5 linked regions of the Sinobacterium norvegicum genome follow. The main gene of each other region encodes a partner of the protein of the gene in region 5 in a complex. Links are inferred from orthologs where the notes say so. Each region holds a gene or a part of one and is shown on either strand. Other genes may lie near its edges. The genes, in order: sdhA, sdhC, sdhD, L9P87_RS02930 and frdD.

Region 1 (2,942 bases), on a different replicon or contig from region 5:
GCTGAACGGATCATCCAATGCTGCCAAACGCTCTTCGGTAGCCGTATCACGACTATCCACGAGAAAGCGCCAAGCCTGCAACAAACCACTTGGACCGATGAAACGATCTGGATTCCACCAGAACGACGGACAAGAGCTTGAACAACACGCGCACAGAATACATTCATAAAGACCGTCAAGCTTAGCACGGTCCTCAGGGCTCTGAAGGCGCTCAATAGCTGGCGCCGGCGTATCATTAAGCAGGTAGGGCTTAATTTTCTTGTACTGGTTGTAGAACATTTCCATGTCGACAACCAAGTCACGAACAACCGGCAAGCCAGGCAGCGGACGAATAACTAACTTACCGCCCTTCAAACCCGCCTCAGACAATGGCGTCACACACGCCAAGCCATTCTTACCGTTAATATTCAAACCGTCAGAACCACACACACCCTCACGGCATGAGCGACGGAAAGAGATACTAGAATGCTCAGCTTTTAACTGCTCAAGCACGTCCAATACCATGATATCTTTACCCTGTGTATCCAACTCATAGTCCACCATGGCGGGCTCTGAGTCAGTCGCAGGGTTATAGCGATAGATAGATACTTTTAACATCTTTTGCTGCCCCTCTTATTAGTACTTACGTTCTTTAGGCTCAAACACTGGCACAGTCTTCGGCTTAAAGTTCACCGCACGCTTTGCCACACGCTTTTCACCGGGGTAGTACATAGAGTGACACAACCAGTTTTCGTCATCGCGATCCTGGAAATCGTCACGGGCATGCGCACCACGACTCTCTTTACGTACTTCAGCTGCAATCGCTGTCGCTTCCGCAACCTCAAACAAGTTCTGCAGCTCTAAAGCCTCGATACGCGCAGTATTAAAGGCGTCAGACTTATCGTCAAGACGGACATTTTCAACACGTGGACGAAGATCGGCAAGCTTCTTAATACCTTCCTGCATGAAATCACCACGACGGAATACGCCGAAATGGTTCTGCATAATGGTTTGCAGCTCTTTACGTAGATCGGCAACTTTCTCGCCTGAATCTGAGGCGTTGAGCGTATTCAAACGCGCCATCGCTTTATCGATATCAGCCTCGGTTGCGCCATCCAGCTCAATGCCTTCACGCAATGCCTTCTCGATATAAAGACCGGCAGCACGACCAAAGACAACCAAGTCCAGCAGCGAGTTACCGCCCAGACGGTTGGCACCGTGAACAGAGACACAGGCAACCTCACCACAGGCGTACAAGCCGTTGATAACGGTATCATTGCCATCTGCATCCATGGTCAATACTTGACCGTGAATGTTAGTCGCAACACCACCCATCATATAGTGACAGGTTGGCACGACAGGAACCGGCACCTTAACAGGGTCGGCATGGGCAAACGTCTGTGATAACTCACAGATACCAGGCAGCTTACTGTGCAATACTTTTTCACCGAGGTGATCAAGCTTAAGGAATACGTGATCGCCATCAGGACCACAACCACGCCCCTCTAAGATCTCAAGCGTCATTGAACGAGCAACAACATCACGACCCGCAAGATCCTTCGCGTTTGGCGCATAACGTTCCATGAAACGCTCGCCATCCTTATTAATCAGATAGCCACCCTCACCACGACAACCCTCAGTAACCAGAACACCGGCACCGTGAATACCCGTTGGGTGGAACTGCCACATTTCGATATCCTGAACAGGAACACCGGCGCGTAGCGCCATACCGATACCGTCACCGGTATTAATGTGAGCATTAGTAGTAGAAGCATAAATACGGCCAGCACCACCTGTTGCCAAGACTGTCGCCTTAGACTTAACAAAAACAGTCTCGCCATCTTCAATACAGATCGCGATAACACCAACAACTTCACCGTTGGCATTCTTTACCAAATCAACCGCATACCATTCATTAAAGAACACTGTATTGTTCTTAAGGTTGCTCTGATAAAGCGTGTGTAATAGGGCGTGACCGGTACGGTCTGCAGCAGCACAGGTACGCGCAGCTTGTCCACCATTACCAAAATCCTTCGACTGACCACCGAAAGGACGCTGATAAATACGCCCCTCTTCGGTACGCGAGAAAGGCATACCCATGTGATCCAACTCGAAAACAGCCTCTGGACCGACAGAGCACATATATTCGATCGCGTCTTGGTCACCGATATAATCAGAGCCCTTAACGGTATCGTACATGTGCCAGCGCCAATCATCGTTCGGATCATCACTGGCAATTGCACAGGTAATACCACCTTGAGCAGAAACAGTATGAGAGCGTGTTGGGAAAACCTTGGTAATAACCGCAGTCTTATAACCAGACTGAGCCATTTGTAGCGAGGCACGCATGCCTGCACCACCACCACCAATTACGATGGCATCAAAAGAAATAGTGCGAATAGTCATGCTATACACTCCACAGGATCTGTACGCCCCAAACAAGGTACGTAAAAGTGACAATAGCGACGGTCGCTTGGAACAACCAACGAACAACATTACCCTTCGAACCCAGCATGCGCTCGGTGAAGTAATCGGTGGAAACCGACCACAAACCAATCCAAGCGTGAGCACATAATGCAATCAGCGCCATAACACTGAACACACGCATCCAAGTCTGAGCGAACAGCTCCGACCAGACGACAAACGTAATATCATTACAGGCAACAAAACCCGCTAGAAATACAAAATAAACAACCAAAATTAAGGCTGTTAAACGCTGAATCAACCAATCGGCCAAACCGCTGCGACCATAGCTAGTGACTGAAGTTACATTCATAGTATCCACACTCCTGCAGCAATGATTAATACAGCAGAGACAACAACAGTTATCTTTGCGCCCAACAAACCACCTTCAAGAGTCTCGCCAATGCCGAGATCCATAACCAGGTGCCTAACACCGGCAACAGAGTGGTAAATCAAACCAGCCAGCACCAGCCACAAAGCAAACTTTGCAACAGGCGACT
Region 2 (3,121 bases), on a different replicon or contig from region 5:
GCTTAAGGAATACGTGATCGCCATCAGGACCACAACCACGCCCCTCTAAGATCTCAAGCGTCATTGAACGAGCAACAACATCACGACCCGCAAGATCCTTCGCGTTTGGCGCATAACGTTCCATGAAACGCTCGCCATCCTTATTAATCAGATAGCCACCCTCACCACGACAACCCTCAGTAACCAGAACACCGGCACCGTGAATACCCGTTGGGTGGAACTGCCACATTTCGATATCCTGAACAGGAACACCGGCGCGTAGCGCCATACCGATACCGTCACCGGTATTAATGTGAGCATTAGTAGTAGAAGCATAAATACGGCCAGCACCACCTGTTGCCAAGACTGTCGCCTTAGACTTAACAAAAACAGTCTCGCCATCTTCAATACAGATCGCGATAACACCAACAACTTCACCGTTGGCATTCTTTACCAAATCAACCGCATACCATTCATTAAAGAACACTGTATTGTTCTTAAGGTTGCTCTGATAAAGCGTGTGTAATAGGGCGTGACCGGTACGGTCTGCAGCAGCACAGGTACGCGCAGCTTGTCCACCATTACCAAAATCCTTCGACTGACCACCGAAAGGACGCTGATAAATACGCCCCTCTTCGGTACGCGAGAAAGGCATACCCATGTGATCCAACTCGAAAACAGCCTCTGGACCGACAGAGCACATATATTCGATCGCGTCTTGGTCACCGATATAATCAGAGCCCTTAACGGTATCGTACATGTGCCAGCGCCAATCATCGTTCGGATCATCACTGGCAATTGCACAGGTAATACCACCTTGAGCAGAAACAGTATGAGAGCGTGTTGGGAAAACCTTGGTAATAACCGCAGTCTTATAACCAGACTGAGCCATTTGTAGCGAGGCACGCATGCCTGCACCACCACCACCAATTACGATGGCATCAAAAGAAATAGTGCGAATAGTCATGCTATACACTCCACAGGATCTGTACGCCCCAAACAAGGTACGTAAAAGTGACAATAGCGACGGTCGCTTGGAACAACCAACGAACAACATTACCCTTCGAACCCAGCATGCGCTCGGTGAAGTAATCGGTGGAAACCGACCACAAACCAATCCAAGCGTGAGCACATAATGCAATCAGCGCCATAACACTGAACACACGCATCCAAGTCTGAGCGAACAGCTCCGACCAGACGACAAACGTAATATCATTACAGGCAACAAAACCCGCTAGAAATACAAAATAAACAACCAAAATTAAGGCTGTTAAACGCTGAATCAACCAATCGGCCAAACCGCTGCGACCATAGCTAGTGACTGAAGTTACATTCATAGTATCCACACTCCTGCAGCAATGATTAATACAGCAGAGACAACAACAGTTATCTTTGCGCCCAACAAACCACCTTCAAGAGTCTCGCCAATGCCGAGATCCATAACCAGGTGCCTAACACCGGCAACAGAGTGGTAAATCAAACCAGCCAGCACCAGCCACAAAGCAAACTTTGCAACAGGCGACTGCAAACACTCAACAGCAGCCTTAAAGCTTTCTTCACTCTCTAATGAAGAAGACAACAAGGTCAACAACAGTGCCACACCGGCAAAAATGAACACACCTGATATCCTGTGTAGGATTGAGGTGTATGCGGTAAGAGGGAGGTTAATTGTCCCAATATCTAAGTTAACAGGTCTATTATCTTTCACGACTCATTTACACTTCTTTATATTGCCAATTTATGCAGGCGGTTTATCGGAAAGTGCCAAGGCTGCTTTTAACGGCAAACCTCATACGTCTTATTGTAGAATCATCAATTTCTCACCCACTAAATTACGCATTCAGATAATGAGCACTGAAAATTCTGGCGAAATTATATGAGTAACATAACGAAATTACAATGTTATAGACCAGTTAAAACAGCTCTTGTATAGATACTTATACGTATTATTCCCCATAGTGATACTTGCACTGAATCAGTGCTACAGGGCACCGTTTTCGTACACATTCAATACATTAAACGACAGTAAGCCGATTTTTTACTATTTTTCGTTAAATTGGAGCCTAAATTTACGTCCACCAAGCATCGACAGAATTGACAAACGCTTTTATCTCTTTATAGTGATGCCGTCCTCATGAGGGACACTTTCTGAATGTAATAATAAGTTGACAGGAGCCAAAAATGAGTGAGCGTAAAGCAACTCTGACGTTGGATGGACTAGACACACCCCTTGAATTACCGGTAATGTCCGGCACCATAGGCCCAGACGTCGTTGACGTAGGCGGACTTACAGCAAAAGGGTATTTCACATACGACCCTGGCTTTGTATCCACCGCATCCTGCGAATCAAAGATCACCTATATCGATGGCGGCAAAGGTGTTCTATTACACCGCGGCTACCCTATCGAGCAGCTAGCAGAGAAGTCAGACTTCCTCGAAACCTGTTATTTACTGGTTTATGGAGAGCTTCCCAATGCTGAACAAAAAGAACAATTCGATAACAACATTCGTTATCACACCATGGTTCACGACCAGTTAACCCACTTTTTCAATGGTTTCCGTCGTGACGCCCACCCGATGGCCATTATGTGTGGCGTAGTAGGCGCCCTTGCTGCCTTCTACCACGATTCGCTCGATATCAATGATGAGCGTCACCGCGAAATATCAGCTCAGCGCCTTGTCGCCAAGATGCCGACGCTGGCCGCCATGACTTACAAGTACAGTATTGGCCAACCTTTCGTCTATCCTCGCAACGACCTGAACTATGCAGAAAACTTCCTGTATATGATGTTCAGTAATCCGTGCGAAGAATACAAGGTAAATCCTGTTCTATCTAAGGCTATGGATCGCATCTTCCTGCTTCATGCCGACCACGAACAGAACGCCTCTACTTCTACCGTTCGCCTTGCTGGCTCAACAGGCGCCAACCCGTTCGCCTGTATCTCTGCCGGTATCGCAGCGCTTTGGGGACCCTCACACGGTGGCGCTAACGAAGCTGTTCTGGACATGCTTGGCGAAATTGGCGATGTTTCTAACATCGATGATTTTGTTGCTCGCGCCAAAGACAAAAATGACCCATTCCGCCTCATGGGCTTCGGTCATCGCGTCTACAAAAACTTCGACCCACGTGCACGCGTGATGA
Region 3 (2,977 bases), on a different replicon or contig from region 5:
GAATCGTGGTAGAAGGCAGCAAGGGCGCCTACTACGCCACACATAATGGCCATCGGGTGGGCGTCACGACGGAAACCATTGAAAAAGTGGGTTAACTGGTCGTGAACCATGGTGTGATAACGAATGTTGTTATCGAATTGTTCTTTTTGTTCAGCATTGGGAAGCTCTCCATAAACCAGTAAATAACAGGTTTCGAGGAAGTCTGACTTCTCTGCTAGCTGCTCGATAGGGTAGCCGCGGTGTAATAGAACACCTTTGCCGCCATCGATATAGGTGATCTTTGATTCGCAGGATGCGGTGGATACAAAGCCAGGGTCGTATGTGAAATACCCTTTTGCTGTAAGTCCGCCTACGTCAACGACGTCTGGGCCTATGGTGCCGGACATTACCGGTAATTCAAGGGGTGTGTCTAGTCCATCCAACGTCAGAGTTGCTTTACGCTCACTCATTTTTGGCTCCTGTCAACTTATTATTACATTCAGAAAGTGTCCCTCATGAGGACGGCATCACTATAAAGAGATAAAAGCGTTTGTCAATTCTGTCGATGCTTGGTGGACGTAAATTTAGGCTCCAATTTAACGAAAAATAGTAAAAAATCGGCTTACTGTCGTTTAATGTATTGAATGTGTACGAAAACGGTGCCCTGTAGCACTGATTCAGTGCAAGTATCACTATGGGGAATAATACGTATAAGTATCTATACAAGAGCTGTTTTAACTGGTCTATAACATTGTAATTTCGTTATGTTACTCATATAATTTCGCCAGAATTTTCAGTGCTCATTATCTGAATGCGTAATTTAGTGGGTGAGAAATTGATGATTCTACAATAAGACGTATGAGGTTTGCCGTTAAAAGCAGCCTTGGCACTTTCCGATAAACCGCCTGCATAAATTGGCAATATAAAGAAGTGTAAATGAGTCGTGAAAGATAATAGACCTGTTAACTTAGATATTGGGACAATTAACCTCCCTCTTACCGCATACACCTCAATCCTACACAGGATATCAGGTGTGTTCATTTTTGCCGGTGTGGCACTGTTGTTGACCTTGTTGTCTTCTTCATTAGAGAGTGAAGAAAGCTTTAAGGCTGCTGTTGAGTGTTTGCAGTCGCCTGTTGCAAAGTTTGCTTTGTGGCTGGTGCTGGCTGGTTTGATTTACCACTCTGTTGCCGGTGTTAGGCACCTGGTTATGGATCTCGGCATTGGCGAGACTCTTGAAGGTGGTTTGTTGGGCGCAAAGATAACTGTTGTTGTCTCTGCTGTATTAATCATTGCTGCAGGAGTGTGGATACTATGAATGTAACTTCAGTCACTAGCTATGGTCGCAGCGGTTTGGCCGATTGGTTGATTCAGCGTTTAACAGCCTTAATTTTGGTTGTTTATTTTGTATTTCTAGCGGGTTTTGTTGCCTGTAATGATATTACGTTTGTCGTCTGGTCGGAGCTGTTCGCTCAGACTTGGATGCGTGTGTTCAGTGTTATGGCGCTGATTGCATTATGTGCTCACGCTTGGATTGGTTTGTGGTCGGTTTCCACCGATTACTTCACCGAGCGCATGCTGGGTTCGAAGGGTAATGTTGTTCGTTGGTTGTTCCAAGCGACCGTCGCTATTGTCACTTTTACGTACCTTGTTTGGGGCGTACAGATCCTGTGGAGTGTATAGCATGACTATTCGCACTATTTCTTTTGATGCCATCGTAATTGGTGGTGGTGGTGCAGGCATGCGTGCCTCGCTACAAATGGCTCAGTCTGGTTATAAGACTGCGGTTATTACCAAGGTTTTCCCAACACGCTCTCATACTGTTTCTGCTCAAGGTGGTATTACCTGTGCAATTGCCAGTGATGATCCGAACGATGATTGGCGCTGGCACATGTACGATACCGTTAAGGGCTCTGATTATATCGGTGACCAAGACGCGATCGAATATATGTGCTCTGTCGGTCCAGAGGCTGTTTTCGAGTTGGATCACATGGGTATGCCTTTCTCGCGTACCGAAGAGGGGCGTATTTATCAGCGTCCTTTCGGTGGTCAGTCGAAGGATTTTGGTAATGGTGGACAAGCTGCGCGTACCTGTGCTGCTGCAGACCGTACCGGTCACGCCCTATTACACACGCTTTATCAGAGCAACCTTAAGAACAATACAGTGTTCTTTAATGAATGGTATGCGGTTGATTTGGTAAAGAATGCCAACGGTGAAGTTGTTGGTGTTATCGCGATCTGTATTGAAGATGGCGAGACTGTTTTTGTTAAGTCTAAGGCGACAGTCTTGGCAACAGGTGGTGCTGGCCGTATTTATGCTTCTACTACTAATGCTCACATTAATACCGGTGACGGTATCGGTATGGCGCTACGCGCCGGTGTTCCTGTTCAGGATATCGAAATGTGGCAGTTCCACCCAACGGGTATTCACGGTGCCGGTGTTCTGGTTACTGAGGGTTGTCGTGGTGAGGGTGGCTATCTGATTAATAAGGATGGCGAGCGTTTCATGGAACGTTATGCGCCAAACGCGAAGGATCTTGCGGGTCGTGATGTTGTTGCTCGTTCAATGACGCTTGAGATCTTAGAGGGGCGTGGTTGTGGTCCTGATGGCGATCACGTATTCCTTAAGCTTGATCACCTCGGTGAAAAAGTATTGCACAGTAAGCTGCCTGGTATCTGTGAGTTATCACAGACGTTTGCCCATGCCGACCCTGTTAAGGTGCCGGTTCCTGTCGTGCCAACCTGTCACTATATGATGGGTGGTGTTGCGACTAACATTCACGGTCAAGTATTGACCATGGATGCAGATGGCAATGATACCGTTATCAACGGCTTGTACGCCTGTGGTGAGGTTGCCTGTGTCTCTGTTCACGGTGCCAACCGTCTGGGCGGTAACTCGCTGCTGGACTTGGTTGTCTTTGGTCGTGCTGCCGGTCTTTATATCGAGAAGGCATTGCGTGAAGGCATTGAGCTGGATGGCGCAACCGAGGCTGATATC
Region 4 (2,945 bases), on a different replicon or contig from region 5:
AGTGTGATGGGTTAAATGCCATGGCTAAATGCACTTCGCCACCACTGGTCATCACATTAGAAGACAAACCTTGATGGTACTTAACGTCAGCAGAACCAACATATTTTGCCTTACCATCAAACTCATCAAATAGTTCTTTTGGACTCTTACCCAGAGTATTGATCAAGACATTGAGGCGACCACGGTGCGCCATGCCAATCACAACTTCTTGTACGCCGTATGAGCCCGATCGTTGAATCAGCTCATCGAGCATGGGAATCAAACTCTCAGCTCCTTCTAAGCCAAAACGCTTGGTACCTGGATAACGTGAGCCAAGGTACTTCTCCAAGCCTTCCGCAGCGCTCAGTCGTTCAAGCACATGACGCTTAACCTCATCCCCATACTGAGGATTAGAACGCACAGATTCCATGCGATTCTGTAGCCACTGCTGCTCTTCAGCAGAGTCAATATGGGCAAATTCAACACCAACATTGCCACAGTATGTGGCTTCCAATGTCTCGATAATTTCTTTCAGCGTTGCTTCAGATTTACCGGTATAAAGATTGGAGGTTTGAAAAGTGGTATCGAGGTCGGCTGCTGACAATTGATGAAAATGGGTATCCAAATCAACCGGCGGCTGGCGCTGCCATAGACCAAGGGGGTCTAGATTGGCTTTTTGGTGTCCACGGTTACGATACGCGGCAATAAGATTGACGACTCGAACCTGTTTACGCTCATACTCAGTACTCACACCTTCAACCGGTGCCGCAGCGGGACGCAACTTGGATTTACCGAGTAATTCGAAATGTTCTACGATAGGAGAGTGAGGCGTGTCTTGACTAACAACCCCCTCTACTCGAGGAAGCTTTTCGAAATAGGTACGCCAGTCTTCGGCGACCGAATTTGGATCTAAAATGTACTGCTCATAGAGGTCCTCTACATACGCAGAGTTACCGCCACTAATATGCGAACTGCTTCGTAGCAGTTCCATTATGCTCTCTTGCATTATCACACACCTTAAGATGGGAGCAATTACTAAACCCATAAGACAGGCACTGGTGGTGCGCCCCAAAGAAACACTGTCACATCGATAGACGACAGCGTTCTCAGTCTTCGTTAGTAACTAGGATTTTATCCAAAACCCCCGGGAGATATAGCCTATGTTTAGCCACATAATCGCTAAAACTACGATTGTTTCACCCTTTTATTAAGACGGGTCTCACTCTGCCTTAATAGGACGGGAGGCATTGTAAAACACCTCCACCCAAACCACTAGAGCCAATTCAACAATTTATGTTGCATTAGCCAATAGCATGTTACGAATGTGACCGATGGCCCGTGTTGGGTTAAGGCCTTTCGGACATACGTTTACGCAGTTCTGAATACCGTGACAGCGGAATACGCTGAACGGATCATCCAATGCTGCCAAACGCTCTTCGGTAGCCGTATCACGACTATCCACGAGAAAGCGCCAAGCCTGCAACAAACCACTTGGACCGATGAAACGATCTGGATTCCACCAGAACGACGGACAAGAGCTTGAACAACACGCGCACAGAATACATTCATAAAGACCGTCAAGCTTAGCACGGTCCTCAGGGCTCTGAAGGCGCTCAATAGCTGGCGCCGGCGTATCATTAAGCAGGTAGGGCTTAATTTTCTTGTACTGGTTGTAGAACATTTCCATGTCGACAACCAAGTCACGAACAACCGGCAAGCCAGGCAGCGGACGAATAACTAACTTACCGCCCTTCAAACCCGCCTCAGACAATGGCGTCACACACGCCAAGCCATTCTTACCGTTAATATTCAAACCGTCAGAACCACACACACCCTCACGGCATGAGCGACGGAAAGAGATACTAGAATGCTCAGCTTTTAACTGCTCAAGCACGTCCAATACCATGATATCTTTACCCTGTGTATCCAACTCATAGTCCACCATGGCGGGCTCTGAGTCAGTCGCAGGGTTATAGCGATAGATAGATACTTTTAACATCTTTTGCTGCCCCTCTTATTAGTACTTACGTTCTTTAGGCTCAAACACTGGCACAGTCTTCGGCTTAAAGTTCACCGCACGCTTTGCCACACGCTTTTCACCGGGGTAGTACATAGAGTGACACAACCAGTTTTCGTCATCGCGATCCTGGAAATCGTCACGGGCATGCGCACCACGACTCTCTTTACGTACTTCAGCTGCAATCGCTGTCGCTTCCGCAACCTCAAACAAGTTCTGCAGCTCTAAAGCCTCGATACGCGCAGTATTAAAGGCGTCAGACTTATCGTCAAGACGGACATTTTCAACACGTGGACGAAGATCGGCAAGCTTCTTAATACCTTCCTGCATGAAATCACCACGACGGAATACGCCGAAATGGTTCTGCATAATGGTTTGCAGCTCTTTACGTAGATCGGCAACTTTCTCGCCTGAATCTGAGGCGTTGAGCGTATTCAAACGCGCCATCGCTTTATCGATATCAGCCTCGGTTGCGCCATCCAGCTCAATGCCTTCACGCAATGCCTTCTCGATATAAAGACCGGCAGCACGACCAAAGACAACCAAGTCCAGCAGCGAGTTACCGCCCAGACGGTTGGCACCGTGAACAGAGACACAGGCAACCTCACCACAGGCGTACAAGCCGTTGATAACGGTATCATTGCCATCTGCATCCATGGTCAATACTTGACCGTGAATGTTAGTCGCAACACCACCCATCATATAGTGACAGGTTGGCACGACAGGAACCGGCACCTTAACAGGGTCGGCATGGGCAAACGTCTGTGATAACTCACAGATACCAGGCAGCTTACTGTGCAATACTTTTTCACCGAGGTGATCAAGCTTAAGGAATACGTGATCGCCATCAGGACCACAACCACGCCCCTCTAAGATCTCAAGCGTCATTGAACGAGCAACAACATCACGACCCGCAAGATCCTTCGCGTTTGGCGCATAACGTTCCATG
Region 5 (3,111 bases):
ATCCCAAGCTCCGGTCATAACATAGTTGCTGAATTCTGTGATGAAATAATAGGTTTCACCTGCTTTAGGCTGTAGAGCGTACTGTCTATCAATTCCTGCGGTATCAGTGTGGAGGGTTGTGTCTTTTATTGGAATATCAAATGCTAGAAACCCAACTGGCAATAGCTCACCTTTACTTTCTCCGTTAGCGAATATAAGCATAGTGTCACCACTGCCTGTCACTCTGTCTGGCCTAAAAACAATTACATTAGCAGTGCTGCCAGTGCTTTGAATAGTGGATTGATAGTCTTGAAACTTGGCTCCGCTTGCTACTGAACCGCAGCCAGAAAGAGCAGATAAAACAAGAGTGATTAATATTAAGTATGTAACTTTTGTCATTGTAAAATAATCTCGATAGTGATTTTTTGTAGAGCCTAACGCTTAGGTAATGGGCAGCTTTGCTGCGAAGCAGCGCTTAAAGCTGTCCAGCCGCAGGCGTTCATTGACCGTTTTGTTATGTGTCTTTTAGCCAATTTTCTTCACCATGCCTGGTAGGTATTTGCCCATTTTATTGGGTCCTAGTATTCCATAAACAAAAAACAATAAGCCAGTCATTATTCCGCATAATTGAGACAGCAACCCGTCCTGCCCGATAAAAATCATTACACCAAATACAATGATGAAGCACAGCCCTGTAATTACGCTAAAAACCCTAATTATCATGCTCACCTTTCAGGAACCTATCTAGACACATAACGCTTATTCTACTGACTAGTCGGTAATAACGAAAAACCTAGGAAGAGTCGGTATAACACCCCAAATCCCCCATAAAGCGGAACGTTCCGCCTATCACCCTTTTAGTATTGCCGAATTAAGCCAGTAAGTAGTTAATATTTATTGTTTATTAAGGCAGCAACTTATTCGACAAAAAATGAGCGGAATCGTACTGTTTTTAATGCTTGCCGCTGCAGTCGGTATAACCTGCCATATGTATCCCTTAATTTATGCATATATCTTGCTGAAACTACAAGGTATTCTGAAATAACTTACATTATTCTCGGCGTTATGCGGAAAAGAGGGGCAATATTACTATTTTTACTGTATTTACATACAGTGCTTCTGTCGATCGAAGCGCCTCACTTCCCAGTGACTGCCGATGTCGCCACAGTGCCATCGCAGCAGGGAGGCTGGCGCCGAGTTTACAGGGACGTACTTGTGGCGTGCAAAGTGAGGCCTGATCTTTGTTGTTGTGCCAAAAGCGCAGCCCGATCATGGCAGCGGGCGGTGACTGATGGCGCGTCGTTCGTTGGCTCAGGTTCTGGCAGAGGTGAGAGGAATTAGGTTAAAAAAATGGCCTCGAACATTGCATTCGAGGCCGTGTCTACGGCTTACAGCATAAAATAAAACGCCACCGACAAACCCGTGGCCATGGCGGCGAGGCCGTAACTGGCCATTTTGGTTGCCGGGCCGGCGTGGATGCCGACATCGTGTAAACCGTGGAAGATACGGTGCATGGCATGCCACAGCGACAGCGAGATCACCGCCGCGATGATAATACCGCCCAACCAATGGTCGGCAAAGGCGTGCATCGATTGATAGTCGAGGCTGACCCAGCCCATGGGAACGGCGATGGCGATGACGGCGATAATAGCCGGTAGCACGAAGGAGGATACGACGCCGCCCGCTCCGAACATGGCCCAAAAGAAAGGCTCGTTATGTTTCCATTTCATCATTCAATTCCTCTTAGGCGATGAGAGCGCCGCCAATGACGGCGATGCTGGCGATGACAAAGGTAAGCCAGTGGACAATGCCAATGGCGCTCAGTGGCAATCTTTTATCACCGATAAACACCGGTGGTGCCACTCTGGGGGCAATCGAAAACCAGGTAATGGTGTGGTAACTGCACAGCAGTAAGCTGGCAATATTGAGCAGCCACAGTACCGGGTTTGACTGTGCCGCCAGCCAGTTATTCCATGCCATCTCGCCGCTGACCAGGCTGGAAAACCCGGCTAACAGGTTAAGGCAGAAGTAGGCCATCAGAATCGACGAACCCTCACGTACCATGTATTTGGTAAAGAAGGGGTTGTCTAAATACCAGGTTTTAGACAATTTTGGCGTATACGGTTTACGACTCATGATCAAGACCCTCCGGGTAGTTTAGACAGCGCCCAGTCGGTCAGGCCGCTGATTTTTTGTTGCTGAATAGCCGAGGCCGGGTCGACCGATTTGGGGCAAACCTCAGAGCAGTAGCCGACAAAGGTACAGCTCCATACACCGTCTTTACTGTTCAGCGTTTCCAGTCGTTGATCGCTGCCGTAGTCGCGGCTGTCGACGTTGTAACGGTGAGCTAACGCTATTGCCGAGGGGCCGACGAAGTCGGGATTGAGGCCAAACTGCGGACAGGCCGAGTAGCACAGCAGACAGTTGATGCAGTCGCTGTACTGGCTGAACATCGCCACCTGCTTGGGCAGCTGTTTGTATTCACCGTTGGCAGCAATCTGCTGTTGCTTCTTTGGTTTGGGCGGCTTGGTAGCCGCCGCCGCATCGATAATATAGGGCTTAACCGCCTCAAGCTTGGCCAAAAAATCCTCTTGATCGACGACGAGGTCACGCTCGATGGTAAAGTTGTTGAGTGGCTGCAACCGCATCTTGCCGGGATAGTAGTCGCGGATAAACGTCTCGCAAGCTAACTTCTCTTTGCCGTTGATGACCATGCCGCAGGAGCCACAGACAGCCATGCGACAGGACCAGCGATAGGACAGCGTTGGGTCGACATCCTCTTTAATGTGTTGCAGTGCGTCGAGCAGCGACCAGTTTTCGTCGTAGGGTATGTCGAAGTGCTCGTACCGGGGTTCGTCATCGCTGTCGGGCAGATAGCGCTGTATTTCAATACGCAGGGTTTTGATATCCGTGGCGTCGATGGTGGCACCGTTATTGTCGCTAACCTTGTCCATTATGCACCTCCTTGGGGTTGCGCTTTAGCGGCGTCAGCGGCTGCGCCGTAGAGTCGGGCCGCTGGTTTTGAACGGGTAATATTAACGTCTTGATAGTCCAGCTTTGGCGCTTGTTCACCGTCATAGTGAGTGATCGAATGTTTCAAGAAGTTCTCATCGTCACGCTGCTCGAAGCCAT

Evidence for each region.
Region 1: frdD (region 5) and sdhA share a complex: the UniProt entries of both Escherichia coli proteins name them as parts of the enzyme complex. The link is inferred for Sinobacterium norvegicum from one-to-one orthologs.
Region 2: frdD (region 5) and sdhC share a complex: the UniProt entries of both Escherichia coli proteins name them as parts of the enzyme complex. The link is inferred for Sinobacterium norvegicum from one-to-one orthologs.
Region 3: frdD (region 5) and sdhD share a complex: the UniProt entries of both Escherichia coli proteins name them as parts of the enzyme complex. The link is inferred for Sinobacterium norvegicum from one-to-one orthologs.
Region 4: frdD (region 5) and L9P87_RS02930 share a complex: the UniProt entries of both Escherichia coli proteins name them as parts of the enzyme complex. The link is inferred for Sinobacterium norvegicum from one-to-one orthologs.

The regions. Positions count from the first base shown.
Region 1 is NZ_CAKLPX010000001.1:669,976-672,917, forward strand. It holds sdhA (succinate dehydrogenase flavoprotein subunit), read right to left. Parts: upstream 2,386-2,942; coding sequence 616-2,385; downstream 1-615. Other genes in the region: L9P87_RS02930 (succinate dehydrogenase iron-sulfur subunit), read right to left, coding at 1-597; sdhD (succinate dehydrogenase, hydrophobic membrane anchor protein), read right to left, coding at 2,387-2,755; sdhC (succinate dehydrogenase, cytochrome b556 subunit), read right to left, coding at 2,752-2,942. UniProt on the Escherichia coli protein: Two distinct, membrane-bound, FAD-containing enzymes are responsible for the catalysis of fumarate and succinate interconversion; the fumarate reductase is used in anaerobic growth, and the succinate dehydrogenase is used in aerobic growth.
Region 2 is NZ_CAKLPX010000001.1:671,415-674,535, forward strand. The notes cover bases 1-2,997. They hold sdhC (succinate dehydrogenase, cytochrome b556 subunit), read right to left. Parts: upstream 1,688-2,997; coding sequence 1,313-1,687; downstream 1-1,312. Other genes in these bases: sdhA (succinate dehydrogenase flavoprotein subunit), read right to left, coding at 1-946; sdhD (succinate dehydrogenase, hydrophobic membrane anchor protein), read right to left, coding at 948-1,316; gltA (citrate synthase), read left to right, coding at 2,161-2,997. In the rest of the region: more of gltA, read left to right, coding at 2,998-3,121. UniProt on the Escherichia coli protein: Membrane-anchoring subunit of succinate dehydrogenase (SDH).
Region 3 is NZ_CAKLPX010000001.1:671,047-674,023, reverse strand. It holds sdhD (succinate dehydrogenase, hydrophobic membrane anchor protein), read left to right. Parts: upstream 1-1,293; coding sequence 1,294-1,662; downstream 1,663-2,977. Other genes in the region: sdhA (succinate dehydrogenase flavoprotein subunit), read left to right, coding at 1,664-2,977; sdhC (succinate dehydrogenase, cytochrome b556 subunit), read left to right, coding at 923-1,297; gltA (citrate synthase), read right to left, coding at 1-449. UniProt on the Escherichia coli protein: Membrane-anchoring subunit of succinate dehydrogenase (SDH).
Region 4 is NZ_CAKLPX010000001.1:668,595-671,539, forward strand. Bases 125-2,945 are described here. They hold L9P87_RS02930 (succinate dehydrogenase iron-sulfur subunit), read right to left. Parts: upstream 1,979-2,945; coding sequence 1,271-1,978; downstream 125-1,270. Other genes in these bases: L9P87_RS02925 (2-oxoglutarate dehydrogenase E1 component), read right to left, coding at 125-985; sdhA (succinate dehydrogenase flavoprotein subunit), read right to left, coding at 1,997-2,945. Outside these bases: more of L9P87_RS02925, read right to left, coding at 1-124. UniProt on the Escherichia coli protein: Two distinct, membrane-bound, FAD-containing enzymes are responsible for the catalysis of fumarate and succinate interconversion; the fumarate reductase is used in anaerobic growth, and the succinate dehydrogenase is used in aerobic growth.
Region 5 is NZ_CAKLPX010000003.1:289,534-292,644, forward strand. What follows is about bases 41-3,027. They hold frdD (fumarate reductase subunit FrdD), read right to left. Parts: upstream 1,713-3,027; coding sequence 1,368-1,712; downstream 41-1,367. Other genes in these bases: L9P87_RS13290 (DUF2846 domain-containing protein), read right to left, coding at 41-378; L9P87_RS13300 (fumarate reductase subunit C), read right to left, coding at 1,723-2,115; L9P87_RS13305 (succinate dehydrogenase/fumarate reductase iron-sulfur subunit), read right to left, coding at 2,118-2,933; frdA (fumarate reductase (quinol) flavoprotein subunit), read right to left, coding at 2,933-3,027. Also shown: more of L9P87_RS13290, read right to left, coding at 1-40; more of frdA, read right to left, coding at 3,028-3,111. UniProt on the Escherichia coli protein: Two distinct, membrane-bound, FAD-containing enzymes are responsible for the catalysis of fumarate and succinate interconversion; fumarate reductase is used in anaerobic growth, and succinate dehydrogenase is used in aerobic growth.